2 regions of the Nguyenibacter vanlangensis genome follow, and region 2 is predicted to be linked to the other one. Evidence: predicted binding sites of a transcription regulator. Region 2 holds the regulator's gene; the other holds the start of a gene.
The links. Region 2 encodes LexA, which represses DNA repair genes until DNA is damaged. Its sites were predicted from a motif close to TGTTCTANNTANGTTC; they were not measured.
Positions count from the first base shown of each region.

Region 1: AAC691_RS09230 (ImuA family protein) is a predicted target of LexA. The motif match lies at 5,195-5,210, and genes of this name have one in related genera.

Region 1 covers NZ_CP152276.1:1,993,972-2,001,738, forward strand. Annotated here, with positions in the region: gene AAC691_RS09220 (error-prone DNA polymerase) at 1-2,922, opposite strand, end outside; gene AAC691_RS09225 (DNA polymerase Y family protein) at 2,919-4,457, opposite strand; gene AAC691_RS09230 (ImuA family protein) at 4,357-5,151, opposite strand; gene AAC691_RS09235 (ATP-dependent helicase) at 5,307-7,397, shown strand; gene AAC691_RS09240 (SOS response-associated peptidase) at 7,409-7,767, shown strand, end outside.
Region 2 covers NZ_CP152276.1:578,538-586,304, forward strand. Annotated here, with positions in the region: gene AAC691_RS02710 (CTP synthase) at 1-293, shown strand, start outside; gene kdsA (3-deoxy-8-phosphooctulonate synthase) at 290-1,120, shown strand; gene AAC691_RS02720 (DUF3429 domain-containing protein) at 1,139-1,639, opposite strand; gene eno (phosphopyruvate hydratase) at 1,827-3,107, shown strand; gene AAC691_RS02730 (septum formation initiator family protein) at 3,222-3,551, shown strand; gene rpmG (50S ribosomal protein L33) at 3,658-3,825, opposite strand; gene glp (gephyrin-like molybdotransferase Glp) at 3,985-5,214, shown strand; gene lexA (transcriptional repressor LexA) at 5,444-6,238, shown strand; gene AAC691_RS02750 (SDR family oxidoreductase) at 6,493-7,245, opposite strand; gene AAC691_RS02755 (LysR family transcriptional regulator) at 7,361-7,767, shown strand, end outside.

The sequences.
Region 1 (7,767 bases), 1.4 Mb from region 2:
AACATTAAGGACGCCGCTTTCGTCCTCCAGAGTCAGGAACACGACGCCTTCGGCGGAGCCGGGGCGCTGGCGCACCAGGACCAGGCCTGCGGCATCCAGCCGCCTGCCGTCGCGCGCCTCATGGGCTTCGCGGCAGGAAAGAAATTTCCGCTGGCGCAGATCGTCGCGGAGAAAGGCGACGGGATGATCGCGCAGCGTCAGGCCGATCCGGTTATAATCGCGCGTGACCTCGGCCCCGGCCCGCATCGGCTGGAGCAGCACGTCCGGCTCCTCGGCCTCGCGGGCGACCGCCGCGAACAGCGGCAAAGGCTCGTCCCGCAACGCCTTGATCGCCCATAGCGCTTCTCGCCGGGCGAGGCCGAGCGCCGGCCGGAAGGCATCGGCTTCCGCGAGATGGGTGAGTGCCGCGACCGGCACGCCGGCGCGGCGCCAGAGATCGTCCACCGATGCGAAGGCCCGTGCCCCGCGCGCCGCCACGATGCGGGCGGCGTCGGTGTTGGCCAGACCCTTGACCAGGCTCATGCCGAGCCGGACGGCGAACCGGCCGCCCGCCGTTTCCGGCCCTTCCAGCGCGCTGTCCCAGCGGGAGGCGTTGACGCAGACCGGCCGGATCTCGACGCCATGCTCGCGTGCGTCGCGCACCAGTTGCGCGGGCGCGTAGAAGCCCATCGGCTGGCTGTTCAGGAGTGCTGCGAGGAACACGTCGGGATGATGGCATTTCAGCCAGGAGGAGGAATAAGCGAGAATCGCGAAACTTGCTGCATGGCTCTCCGGGAATCCATAGGATCCGAACCCTTCGAGCTGCTGGAATATTCGCTCGGCGAATTCTTCCGTATACCCGTTCGCCTTCATGCCCTCGACCAGCTTGGTCTGGAACCGGCCGATCGTGCCGGTGTTCTTGAAGGTGGCCATCGCGCGACGTAATTGATCGGCCTCGCTGGCGGTGAAATCAGCACACACCATGGCCACCTGCATCGCCTGTTCCTGAAACAGCGGGATGCCCAAGGTCTTTTTCAGGACCTTTTCCAGTTCCGGGGTGGGATACTCTTCCGGCTCGATTCCCTCACGCCGGCGCAGATAGGGATGGACCATATCCCCCTGAATCGGACCGGGGCGGACGATGGCGACCTCGATCACCAGGTCGTAGAACACGCGCGGTTTCAGCCGTGGCAGCATCGACATCTGCGCCCGGCTTTCGATCTGGAAGACGCCGATGGTGTCCGCCCGGCGGATCATGGCGTAGGTCAGCGGGTCCTCGGCCGGCATGGTGGCGAGCGCGAAGCACTGCCCCTTATGCTCGGCCAGAAGGTCGAGCCCCTTCTTCATGCAGGTGAGCATGCCCAGCGCCAGGATATCGACCTTCATGAATTTGAGGACGTCGATATCGTCCTTGTCCCATTCGATGATCTGACGATCCTCCATCGCGGCGGGCTCGATCGGCACCAGTTCATCCAGCCTGTCGTGGGTCAGAACGAAGCCCCCCGGGTGCTGCGACAAATGGCGGGGCACGCCGATCAGGCAGCACGCCAGATCCAGCGTCAGCCGGATGCGCCGATCGGACAGGTCGATACCGGTATCCCTGAACTGCTCCGGATCGGCATTTTTCGACCAGCCCCAGATCTGACCGGACAAGGTGCCGATCAGATCCTCGGGCAGGCCCATCACTTTGCCCACATCCCTCAACGCGCCCTTGGCACGGTATCGGATCACCACCGCGGTCAGGGCGGCGCGCTCACGGCCATAATGCCCATAGACCCACTGGATCACCTGCTCGCGCCGCGCATGCTCGAAATCGACGTCAATATCCGGCGGCTCGCCCCGCTCCTCCGATACGAACCGCTCGAACAGCAGCGAATTGCGCGCCGGATCGATGGCGGTAATGCCCAACACGTAGCAGACCGCGCTATTGGCCGCCGAGCCACGCCCCTGACAGAGAATGTCCTGACTGCGGGCATAGCGGACAATGCTGTTCACGGTGAGAAAATACGGCGCGTAATTCATACGCCCGATCAGGGCGAGTTCGTGATTCAGGCTGGCCGTTACCTCGTCGGGAATCCCTTCGGGGTAGAATCTCCGCGCCCCTTCCCAGGTCAGCACTTCAAGGGCCTGCTGCGGCGTCTGGCCCGGCACCGAAACTTCATCGGGATATTGATAGGCGAGATCGTCGAGGCTGAAGCGACAGCGCTCCATGATCGCGAGCGTGCGGTCGACCGCCTCGGGATAGCGGCCGAACAGGCGCGCCATTTCCTGGGGTGGCTTGAGATAGCGATCGGCGTGGCGCTCACGCGCGAAACCCGCCTCATCGATGGTGGTGTTGTGCCGGATGCAGGTCACGACATCCTGCAGGATGCGCCGGTCATGGGTGTGGAACAGCACATCGTTGGTCACAACGGTGGGCACGCGTGCCCGATGGGCAAGATTCGCCAATTCGTAGAGCCGCATCTGGTCGTTGGGACGGCGCAGCAGGGTCAGCGCCATATAGGCGCGGTCATGGAACGCATCCTTCAGCTTGCGCAGATGCAGGGCGCAGGCCTCGTCCGCGACATCGGGGACGAGGATGGCGAGCAGGCCGTCGCCCCATCCCACCAGATCTTCCCAGAGCAGATGGCATCTGGCCTTGCCGGCACGGCTCTTGCCCAGGCTGAGCAGCCGACACAGGCGGCCGTAGGCCGCGCGGTCGGTCGGATAGACCAGCACCGGCGGGTAATCGGCGAGGTCGAGGCGACAGCCGACGACCAGCCGGACGCCAGTGGCCCTCGCCGCGACATGGGCCTGCACCATGCCGGCCAGGGAATTGCGGTCGGCGATGCCCAACGCCGCGATACCGAGCGCCTTCGCCTGCTCGAACAGTTCGAGCGGCGATGACGCCCCGCGCAGGAACGAGAAATAGCTCGTCACCTGCAATTCGGCATAGCGACTCATCCGAAGATCCCATGCAGAAACCAGCCTTGCGAGCCGGTCTCGCCATGTTCCCCGTCACCCGAGCGATAGAGCCAGAACCGCTCGCCGGATGTGTCCTCCAGACGGAAATAATCGCGGACCGTGGTCAGTTCGGCGTCGCCCTTCCACCATTCCCCGAACACCCGCTCCGGCCCATCAGCGCATTTCACCTTCCGCCGCACGCCACGCCAGATGAAGAACAGCGGCGGCTGATCCGGCAGTTCCGCCATGGCCTGCACCGGTTCGGGCCGCGCCAACAGGCGTGTCGGACGTGGCCAGTGCTCCGGCCAATCCTTCCGGTCGTCCGGCGCCAGCGCCGGCACGCGACAGAAGGACCGTTCCGGCACATCGCTTTCCACCGGAGCGAAGCGGTACAGGGAATGATGGCCCACGCGATTGGCCAGGGTATCGATCAGATCCGAAACATCCGGTTCCTCCTCCGCGATCAGCGAGGAGATTTTCTGGCGCGGCGCGATCGGCTCGGCCAGTGTAGCGGTCAGGACCATGCGCTCGATGCCGAAACCCGGATCGATGGTTTCGATCTTCTCGCACAGCAGCCTGACCAGGCGCTTGACGTCGCGCACCGGCGTCGCGGTGGCGATGCGGATCGCCTCGATGCGGCTGTCGACGCGGTGCAGCACCAGGTCGAGACGCCGGGCTCCCTGCCCGCGTTCTTCCAGTCCCTGACAGAGCGGCGGAACCAGCTTGCCGATATAGCGGGCAATCGTCTCGGCGGCCCCGATCGGCTCGGCAAAATTCCGGCTGACCATGACCGGGTCAACCGGCCGGACCGGCAGAATGGCCTCACTGATGCGACCATAGGCCTGGTCCAGCCGGCGGGCGACGTCCGGCCCGAAGCGGAGCGCCAGCGGCGCGCGCGGCATCGCGGCGAGCGGAGCGATGGTCGCGACGCCCAGCGCGCGCAGGCCCTCGATCATACTGTCCGGCAGGCGCAGGCCCTCGATCGGCAGGTCCGCGATCGCGGCGGCCGTCTCCCCGCCCGGCACCACCAGGGTACGCACGCGGCCATAGCGCGCCAGCGCATGGGCCGCGCCCAGCGTGTCGGCGACCACAGCCCTGGCGGTGATGCCGGCGTCTCGCAGCCGATGCACCATCTCCGCCAGCATGGCCGGCTCGCCGCCATGCAGATGATCGGCGCCGGTCGTGTCCAGCACCAGACCGTCAGGCACGTCCACCGCCACCAGGGGGGCGATCCGCTGCTGGAACCACAGCGCCAGTTTCTCCAGCCCGGTCCGGTCGCCCTCCAGGTCGGCATCCATGATGATCAGATCAGGGTAAAGCGCCTGCGCCTTGGCGACCGGCGTGCCAGGGCGCACGCCCGCCTTGCGGGCGGCGAGGTCGACCGACAGCACGACGCGGCGTCGTCCCTCGCGCCCGACCAGCGCCAGCGGCGCGTCAGGCGCGGGTGCGTCGGCGCCCAGCCTTTTCCTGATCCGGTCCGTCGGCCACAGCGGCAGGAAGAGAGAGACGACCCGACCCGAGCTTCCCATGGCCATCGCAAGCCTCCACTTCGAAATCGGCGGATTCTCCCGCTCGAGCCCGGATCAGTTCCAGCAGCCAGCGCGCCCGTCCGACGCCGGGCACCGGCAGGGTTTCGGACGGCAGGACCGAAATCCGCCAGCGCGTGACACTGGCGGTCGGCTGACCGAAATCAGCCGCCTCGGTCTGCCGGCGCCAGCGGCGGACGGCGATCCCCAGCGCGCCGGACGTCTCGGCCGCCAGTTGCAGCCGACGCGAGGCGGTCATCGAGAGACGCGCAACCTCGGCCACGACGGCGCCCAGACCGCCATGCCGCAGCCCCTCCTCGAAGCAGGCCAGGACATCCTGGTCCGCCCTGGCCTCGACATAGATCACCCGGCTTCCACCCAGTCCGACCTGTTTCAGGGCTGGGGCGAACAGATCCTGGCGGGTGACGATCCACAGCACCTTGCCTCTTGTGCGCGCGGCGATGCCGGCGGCGAACTGCCCGGCGGCGGCCGCGTTCAGGGCGTCGTTCCCGCCGCCCGCCACCTCGTGCAGCGCGCCTAGAGCCAAGCCGCCGCCGGGGAGCTTCGCATCGACCTCTTTCACGCCGAACGGCAGCACCGCGCGGCGGCGCGCCTTGTGCCCTTCCAGCCGAGCGATCGTCGCCTGAAGCGCCTCGACGGCGGGCCTGCTCTGGGCTGGCTTTCTGTTCTCCGCGGTGGTCATCTCGATCCTCTGCTCGGCCTTCGGTCGCCCTCACCGGATTATATGTTCGTGCTTTGTTCTGGATCGGCGGCGAAAGTCAAGGCATAATTCCGACAGGCATGGCAGGATGCCCGGCGAAGAGGCGAGCGGATCGCGAATGAGGATGGCGTAAGGATTTGACTCCAAAGATTTCCGCCGAAACGGCGACTGACGATCCGCTCGCCCGGCTCAATCCGGCCCAGCGCGAGGCCGTCACGCATGGCGCCGGAGTCGCGGCCGAAGCATCTCCGCTGCTGGTCATCGCAGGTGCCGGGTCGGGCAAGACCAACACGCTGGCGCATCGGGTCGCGCACCTGATCGCCACAGGTGCTGATCCGCGCCGTATCCTGCTGTTGACCTTCTCCCGGCGCGCAAGCACCGAGATGACACGGCGCGTGGAGCGCATCTGCCGCGCCGTTCTCGGCGACAAGGCCGCAACACTGGCCGACGCGCTGGCCTGGTCCGGCACGTTCCATTCCGTCGGCGCCCGGCTGCTGCGGGAATACGCGGAGCAGATCGGCATGGATCCGTCCTTCTCGATCCATGACCGCGAAGATTCCGCCGACCTGATGAACCTGGTCCGACACGATCTCGGCTTCTCGAAGACCGAGAAGCGTTTCCCCGCCAAGGGGACGTGCCTCGCCATCTATTCCCGTGTCGCGAACTCCGGCGCGCTACTCGGCGATGTGCTGCTGAAGCATTATCCGTGGTGCGCCGGATGGGAAGCGCAGCTCAAACAGCTCTTCGGCGGGTATGTCGCGGTCAAGCAGGCGCAGGGCGTGCTGGATTACGACGACCTGCTGCTGGCTTGGGCACAGATGGTGGTCGAGCCGGTGCTGGCCGCCGATATCGGCGGAAAGTGGGACCATATCCTCGTTGACGAGTATCAGGACACGAACCGGCTCCAGGCCGACATCCTCCTCGGCATGAAACCCGACGGGAGCGGTCTGACGGTGGTGGGCGATGACGCGCAGAGCATCTACGCCTTCCGGGCGGCGACGGTGCGGAACATCCTCGACTTCCCGGCCCACTTCGATCCGCCGGCGCGCATCGTGACGCTGGACCGGAACTACCGCTCCACGAAACCGATCCTCGATGCCGCGAACGCGGTGATCGGGGAAGCCGATGAACGATTCACCAAGGATCTCTGGACCGAACGCGCGTCCGACGAACGTCCGCGTCTGGTGACGATCGCCGACGACACCGCGCAGGCGGACTATATCGCGGGCCGGGTGCTGGAGGAGCGCGAGGGCGGCACGGCGCTGAAAGAACAAGCGGTGCTGTTCCGCGCCTCGCATCACAGCGCCACGCTGGAAGTCGAGTTGACCCGGCGGAACATCCCGTTCGTGAAGTTCGGCGGCCTGAAGTTTCTGGACAGCGCGCATGTGAAGGACGTGCTGGCTCTGCTGCGTTTTGCCCAGAACCCGCGTGACCGGATTGCGGGCTTCCGGGTGCTTCAGCTTCTACCCGGCGTGGGGCCGACCTCCGCGCGACGGGTGCTCGATACGCTGGGTGAAACCGATCGCCCGTTCGAGGCGCTGGCGGAGACGAAGGCGCCCGCGCGGAGCGGCGATGCCTGGCCGAGTTTCGTGGAAACGGTCGCGGCCCTCGGCGGCGGCAAGACGGGCTGGCCGGGCGAGATCGCCGCCGCGCGCGTCTGGTACGAGCCGCATCTGGAACGGCTGCACGAGGATGCGACCATGCGGCAGGCGGATCTGGTGCAGCTGGAACAGATCGCGGGAGGCTATCCTTCACGGGAAAAATTTCTTACCGAGCTGACGCTTGACCCGCCGGATGCGACCTCCGATCAGGCCGGCGTACCGCTACTGGACGAGGATTATCTGATCCTTTCGACCATTCATTCAGCCAAGGGGCAGGAATGGAAGAACGTGTTCGTGCTGAACGTGGTGGATGGCTGCATCCCGTCGGACCTCGCCACCGGCGAGCGCGACGACATCGAGGAAGAACGCCGCCTGCTCTATGTCGCCATGACGCGGGCGAAGGATTCCCTCGACCTGATGGTCCCGCAGCGTTTCTATGTCCACGGGCAGGGCCTAGGCGACCGGCATGTCTATGCCGCGCGGACGCGATTCATAATCCGCGAGATGCTGCCGCTGTTCCACGCGACCTCATGGTCGGCTGTGGCGCCCGAGGAGCAGGCCCGGCAGGAGGCGGTGAAATCCGTTCGGATCGACATGGGTGCTCGGCTGCGCGGCATGTGGTCCTGAGGAGCCTTCGCGTGTGCAATTTGTTTTCGATGACGACCAATCAGCAGGCGATCCGCGACCTCGCGAAAGTGATGGTCGACCGTGCCGGTAATCTGCCGCCGTTGCCCGGTGTCTATCCAAATATGATGGCGCCGATCGTGCGGAACGGCGAGAACGGGCGCGAGCTGATGATGGCGCGCTGGGGGATGCCGACGCCGCCCCGCTATCTCGCCGGCAAGACGGTCGATCGGGGCGTGACCAACATCCGCAATCCGCAGTCGCCGCATTGGCGGCCGTGGCTCGATGTCGTGCATCGCTGCGTCGTACCCTTTACCAGCTTCGCCGAGCCCGAACCGCAGCCGGACGGTTCCCGGCCGCCGGTCTGGTTCGC
Region 2 (7,767 bases):
AGCTGGCCGAGGGGTCGCGGGTGGCCGGGATCTATGGCAAGACCGAGATCCGCGAGCGGCATCGCCATCGCTATGAGGTCAATGTCCATTACCGTGCGGTGCTGGAAGAGGCCGGGCTGAAATTCTCGGGCATGTCGCCGGACGACATCCTGCCGGAAGTGGTGGAATATCCGGATCATCCCTGGTTCGTCGCCGTGCAGTATCATCCTGAATTGCTGTCCAAGCCGTTCGATCCGCACCCGCTCTTCTCGGGCTTCGTCGGGGCGGCCGTGAAGAAGATGCGTCTGGTATGAGCCATTCAAGATCCGTTTCGGTCGGCGAACTGGTCGTCGGCAATGATCGTCCGCTGGTGCTGATCGCGGGGCCCTGCCAGATCGAATCCGAATCGCATGCGATGGAGATGGCCGGGGCGCTGGACGGCATCGCCCGGGAGTGCGGGATCGGGGTGATCTATAAAAGTTCGTTCGACAAGGCGAACCGTACCAGCCTGGGCAGCGCGCGCGGTGTCGGCATGGCGAAGGGGCTGGAGATCCTGGCGCGGGTGCGCGAGCGGTTCGGCATGCCGGTGCTGACCGACGTGCATGCGGCCGAGCAATGCGCGCCGGTGGCCGAGGCGGTCGACGTGCTGCAGATCCCGGCCTTTCTGTGCCGGCAGACCGACCTGCTGCTGGCCGCGGGCGAGACCGGGGCTGCGATCAACGTCAAGAAGGGCCAGTTCCTGGCGCCGTGGGACATGAAGAATGTCGCGGCGAAGATCGCCTCGACCGGCAATGAGCGCATCATGCTGTGCGAGCGGGGCACCAGCTTCGGCTACAACACGCTGGTCAACGACATGCGCGGCCTGCCGATCATGGGCGAGACCGGCTATCCGGTCGTGTATGACGCGACCCATTCCGTCCAGCAGCCGGGCGGGCTGGGCGGCGCGTCGGGCGGGCAGCGGGAATTTGCCCCGGTGCTGGCGCGCGCGGCGGTCGCGATCGGGGTGGCGGCGGTCTTTATCGAGACCCATGAGGACCCGGACCGCGCGCCCAGCGACGGGCCGAACATGATCCCGATCGGCGAGATGAAGGATCTGGTGACCCGCCTGCTGCGCTTCGACCGGCTGGCGAAGGGCGGCTGAGCGGGTGCCGTGCCGCTGTCATGCCAGGCGGGTCAGGACGATGAGCGCCAGGCATGACAGGGTGACGGCGGTGATCCACAGGCGCAGGGCGAGATAGCCGGACGGGAGTTCGCCCCGGCGCCAGGCCGCGCGTTCGGCCGCGAACAGGCCGCCGAATCCGGCCATCAGGATGATGAGGCCGGCGACGGCGTGGCCCATATAGAGTATCTGGATGCCCAGCCAGGCGACCGGCAGCGGGATGGCGCCGGTCAGCAGGCGGCGCGTGTCGGCGGACGCGGTGCCGGATGCGGCGAGCAGGACCGGCCGGTCGAGGGCAAGCCCCCAATGGACCGCGCCGCCGAATGCGAGAAGCAGGCCGCAATAGGCGGCGAGCGCCATCATCGGCCCCGATGCGGCCCCCGTTCCGGCGCCCGGCGCGGGCTGGCCGGCGGGGAAAAAAATGACCCCGGCGCCGAACAGCAGGGCGGGCGCGGGGCTGGCGATCGCCAGAATGATGGCCAGGAGCGGCAGGCGCTTCATGTTCTTCTCCGTTTCGTGCTGCTATGATCCTGCCCGTGACCGGAAACGACCCCACCATAGCGGCTTCGGCCGGCGGAGCGACGCGTCCTGTCCCTGTCCGTACGCGGGAGGGAGGGAGCCGGTCGCCGTTGCGCATCCTGACAGACGCCGCGACGGCCCAATATCCACATAATGAGGAAGCAGACCCATGAGTGCTATCGTCGATATCATTGCGCGTGAGATCCTGGACAGCCGCGGCAATCCCACCGTCGAGGTCGATGTCGAGCTGGCGTCCGGCGCGCAGGGACGGGCCGCGGTGCCGTCGGGCGCCTCGACCGGCGCGCATGAGGCGGTCGAGCTGCGCGACGGCGACAAGTCGCGCTTCGGCGGCAAGGGCGTGCTGAAGGCCGCCGAGAATGTCGAGAAGGAGATCCTGGAGGCGCTGCAGGGCGTCGAATCCATGGACCAGGTCGCGATCGACGAGGCGATGATCGACCTGGACGGCACGCCGAACAAGGGGCGCCTGGGTGCCAACGCCATCCTGGCCGTGTCGCTGGCGGTGGCCAAGGCGTCGGCCGAGGAATTGCAGATCCCGCTCTATCGCTATGTCGGCGGGGTCTATGCCCGCACGCTGCCGGTGCCGATGATGAACATCGTCAATGGCGGCCAGCATGCCGACAACCCGATCGACATTCAGGAATTCATGATCCAGCCGGTGGGCGCGCCGACCTTCGCCGATGCGGTGCGCGTGGGCTCGGAGATCTTCGCCCAGTTGAAGAAGAACCTGTCGGCGGCCGGGCACAACACCAATGTCGGCGACGAGGGCGGCTTTGCCCCCGGTCTGAAATCGGCCGACGAGGCGCTGGGCTTCATCACCAAGGCGGTCGAGGCGGCGGGCTATCGCCCCGGCGACGATGTGACGTTCGCCCTGGATTGCGCGTCGACCGAGTTCTATCGCGACGGCCGCTATGTGATGGAAGGCGAAGGCAAGACCCTGGATTCGGCCGGCATGGTGGCCTATCTGGCCGACCTGGCCGCGCGCTATCCGATCGTGTCGATCGAGGACGGGCTGGCCGAGGACGATTGGGAAGGCTGGGCCGCGCTGACCGCCGCGCTGGGCAAGACGGTGCAACTGGTGGGTGACGATCTGTTCGTGACCAATCCGGAGCGGCTGCGCCGCGGCATCAAGGCCGGCATCGCCAATTCGCTGCTGGTGAAGGTGAACCAGATCGGCACGCTGAGCGAGACGCTGGAAGCCGTCGAGATGGCGCAGCGCGCGGGCTATACCGCCGTGATGAGCCATCGTTCGGGCGAGACCGAGGATTCGACGATCGCCGACCTGGCGGTGGCGACCAATTGCGGGCAGATCAAGACCGGGTCGCTGTCGCGGTCGGACCGCACGGCGAAATACAACCAACTGATCCGCATCGAGAACGAGCTGGCCACGGCGGCCCGTTATGCGGGCCGGACGATCCTGAAGACGGCCTGAACGGCCTGAAGGGCAAAAAATACCGCGATCCGGCGCGTCCGGCGGGAAATTCTGTTTTCCGCCAGCGCCGGATCGGGAATACTTCGGGACGAATCGGAGAGGGACTTATCGACCATGCAGATCGGCCGGATGATTCGGCGGGCAATCCGCATGGTCGTTCCCCCTGCCCTGTTCATCGGGCTGACCGGTTATTTCGGCTGGAACGCCATGCAGGGCGATCATGGCATGCACAGCTATCAGGCGCAGCTCCGGCTGCTGGATGAGGCGCGTGCCGCCCAGCAGGACGCGATGTCGGAACAGCTTGCCTGGGCCCGGCGGGTGCGGGGACTGAAGGAAAACGCGCTGGACCGCGACACGCTGGACGAGCGGGCGCGGGCGATGCTGAACCTGTCGCGCTCGAATGAGCTGGTCGTTCCCTATGGGGCGCACGACCGGCTTTATTGAGGATCGGGCGTTTCCGTCAGGCGAGGCGCAACGCAAAAAGCCGGGGCCCCGTGGGGCGCCCGGCTTTTTTGTCGCATCCGTGGGTGAGACCCGTGGATGCGGCCGATTATTTGATCTTCGCTTCGCGGAAGGCGACGTGCTTCCGCGCGACGGGATCGTATTTGCGCATCTCGAGCTTGCCGGTCTGGGCGCGGGCGTTCTTCTTCGTCACGTAGAAGTAGCCGGTGTCCGCCGTCGAGACGAGCTTGATCTGAATGGTGTTGGTCTTGGCCATGGAATCCTCAGCACTGCTCCGCCGCTGCTGGAACAATCAGGTGCAGCAGTGGTTCAAGTCGGCGGAAAATGCGCATACAGAGGCCCGAGGTCAAGCATTAGTCGCACGAATCGCGCAGATTCAGGGTGTGCGGCGCGCGGCGGAGGGAGAACGGGAGCCATGCTGAGCGTATCCGAGGCGCAGGAGCGGATTCTGGCGGACCTGTCGCCGACCGGGCCGGAACTGGTCGCGCTGGCCGATTCATGGGGGCGGGTGACGGCGGGGGAGATCGCGGCCCGGCTGGACAATCCGCCCGCCGACATATCGGCGATGGACGGATATGCGGTGCGGGCGGAGGATGCCCGTGCGGGTGCTGTGCTGAATCTGGTGGGGGAAAGCCCGGCCGGCCATCCCTTTGCCGGCGCCGTGCCCGAGGGGGGCTGCGTGCGGCTGTATACCGGCAGCGTGATGCCGGCCGGGGCCGATTCGGTGCTGATCCAGGAAAACACGATTGCCCAGGGTGGAGCGCAGGATGACGCTGGGGGTGGGCGGATCGGCGTGACGGCGGATGTGCGCGCCGGGCAGCATATCCGGCGGCAGGGGCAGGATTTCGCCCGTGGCCAGGTCGTGGTCGGACAGGGCCGTGCGATCCTGGCGCGGGAAGTCGGGCTGATCGCGGCGGCGAATCATGCCTGGGTGCCGGTGCATCGGCGGCCGGTCGTCGCGATCCTGTCGACCGGCGACGAGATCGCCTTGCCCGGCAATCCGATCCCGCCGGGCGGGATTGCCAATTCGAACGCCCCGATGCTGGCCGCCCTGGTGCGGGCCAGCGGCGGGGTGCCGGTGATTCTGCCCGACGCGCGGGATGACGAGGCCGAGATTGCCCGGCTGGGCCAGGGGATCGCACGGGCCGACATGCTGCTGACCGCCGGCGGCGCCAGCGTGGGACGCTATGACCTGGTGCAGCGCGGGTTGGAGCGGATCGGGCTGGCGGTCGATTTCTGGAAGATCGCGATGCGGCCGGGCAAGCCGCTGATGTTCGGACGCATCGGCACGGTGCCGGTGCTGGGGCTGCCGGGCAATCCGGTCGCGGCGCTGGTCTGCGGCATTGTCTTCGCCCTGCCGGCGATTCGGGCCCTGAGCGGACGGAGCGACCGGCTGGTGATGCCGGAACAGGCGGTGCTGGGGGGCGACCTGCCGGAGAACGACCAGAGGGCGGACCATCTGCGCGCCACGCTGCGCCGCGATGCCGGCGGGGCGCTGGTCGCGACCGCGTTTTCCCGCCAGGATTCGGCGATGCTGCGGACCCTGGCCGACAGCCAGGCGCTGATCCTGCGGCCGCCGCATGCGCCGGCGGCGCGCACGGGTGCGCCGTGCCAGGTGCTGCGGCTGGACAGCCTGTCGATCTGAGACGCGCGTTTTCTGCCGGCCGCTCTGGCTTGCTAGCACGGCTTGTAAAACGGCCTCGGCGCGGTCTTTTTCGTGTGATCCGGGGGCCGGGGCGGGCCGGTGCTGTTGACGGACGGGTGGGAACCAATATAGAACAACATCAATAGGTTTCCTGTTTGTTCCCTGCCCTGGTAACGGATCGGCCAACCACGCGTCCAATAAGTCGCTCAATTCGGTCACGGGGGTGCCAATGCTGACACGCAAGCAACATGAGCTGCTGCTGTTCATCGACAGGCATCTGAAGCAGACCGGTTTTTCGCCGTCGTTCGATGAGATGAAGGATGCGCTGAACCTGCGGTCGAAATCGGGCATTCACCGGCTGATCTCGGCGCTGGAGGAGCGCGATTTCCTGCGGCGGCGCCATCATCGTGCCCGGGCGCTGGAGGTGCTGCGCCTGCCGGAGGTCGTTACGGCCGACGGGAGGGCCATGGGGGCGCAGATGGCGGAGGAAGCTGTTTCCTCCCCTGCCCCTGCCCCTGCCCCCGGCCCCGTTCGGGAGACGGAGGCGGCACGGGCGCCGGCTGCCGATCCGTTCGTGCCCAATGTGATCCGGGGCGATTTCGCCGGGCGGCTGGCCGGGGCGCCCGTGGCGACGGAAGCGGGGTCGATCAACCTGCCCTTCTATGGCCGGATCGCCGCCGGCCAGGCCATCGAGGCGCTGCGCGAGACCGGGTCGCAGATCGCGGTGCCGCTGAACCTGCTGGGGCATGGCGCGCATTACGCGCTGGAAGTCACGGGCGATTCGATGATCGAAGCCGGAATCCTGGACGGGGATACGGTGATTATCCGCGAGGGGGAGTTCGCCGAGAACGGGCAGATCGTCGTGGCGCTGATCGACGACCAGGAAGTGACCTTGAAGCGGCTGCGGCGGAAGGGCGGCGCGATCGCGCTGGAGCCGGCCAATGCGCGCTATGAGACGCGCATCGTGCCGTCGGATCGGGTGCGCATCCAGGGCAGGCTGGTGGGGCTGCTGCGTCAGTACTGAGCAATATTGCGCGGGAGATTTGGCAGCCCCTGCGGGCCGGGGGTTATGCTTGCAGCGTGTTGGACGCATGGCGTCCAACACGAGCAGCGGCATGCAGTCCGTCAGATCAAGCGCAGACATCTACACCTGATGTCGCCCAAGCCATCCGAAATGGGCGATGTCGGCAATGCTATCCCCTCGGCAACTGCGCCGGCCGAACGAAACGTCATGACGTCGTGCTGGCCATTCAGCGACGGGGCGGTGGGCGCTATGGTTCAGATCTGCTTCTGGCCGCCGTCGACAAACAGTTCGATGCCATTGACGAAGCTTGCGTCGTCCGAGGCGAGGAAAAGCACCGCGCGCGCGATTTCCTCGGGCTGCGCGATGCGTCCGGCGGGAATCAGGCCCGCTAGGTAGTTTTTGGTTCCTTCAGCCTGCGCGCCGCCGCCGAACAGATGATCGAGGCCCGCGGTCTCGGTGACGCCGGGGCTGATCGCATTGACCCGGATGTGGCGATCCTTGAGGTCGAGCATCCAGTTGCGTGCGAAGCTGCGCACGGCGGCCTTGCTTGCGGAATAGACGCTGAATGAGGGTGTCCCGGCCGCGCTGACGTTCGATGCGTTGAGGACGATCGACGCGCCGTCGCGCAGCAGCGGAAGGGCCTTCTGGACCGTGAACAGGACGCCTTTGACGTTGCCGTCGAAGGTCGATTGATAATGCGCCTCGGTGATTGCGCCGAGTGGTGCGAATTCGCCGCCACCGGCATTGGCGAAGAGGACGTCGATCTGGTCGTGCTTCTGCCGCACGGCCTCATAGAGACGGTCGATATCCTCGAGGCGACCCATATCGCCCCGCACGCCCGTTACCCGGCCGCCGATGCTGCGGACAGCGGCATCGAGCGTCTCCTGGCGCCGGCCGGTGATGAAGACGAAGGCGCCGTCGTCGGCGAACGCCTTCGCGGTCGCGAGACCGATGCCGCTCGTCCCTCCGGTGACCACCACGACCTTGTTTTCGAGCCTGTTTGTCATTGTCCTGTCTCCTTGTCTTCGACGCTCGTGCGTCGGTGAGACGAACATGATCCTGGAACGATGATGCGATAAGTCGTCGTTTGTGGCACGCAGCGTTCACTAGGAGGAACGATGCATGAAATCCGACCTGAACGACTTCTTCTATTTCGCGGAAATCGTCCGCCATGGCGGCTTCGCGGCTGCCGGCCGAACGTTGCGGGAGCCCAAATCGAAGCTCAGCCGACGCGTCGCGGCCCTGGAAGCGCGCCTCGGGCTGCGGCTGATCGAACGGACGAGCAGGCGTTTCCGCGTGACCGAGATCGGCCAGGCCTTTTACGAGCGCTGCAGACTTATCATGACGGAAATGGAACAGGCGGAGTCTCTTGTGGCACAGGCCAAGAGCGAACCGCAGGGTCGCATCCGCTTCAGTTGTCCGACTGGAATGATCGAGGAGATCTCGGACGCCGTATCGGGTTTCCTGGCCCGCTATCCGAAGGTGCGGCTTCAGCTTGTCGCGGTCGATCGCGCGGTCGATCTGATTGC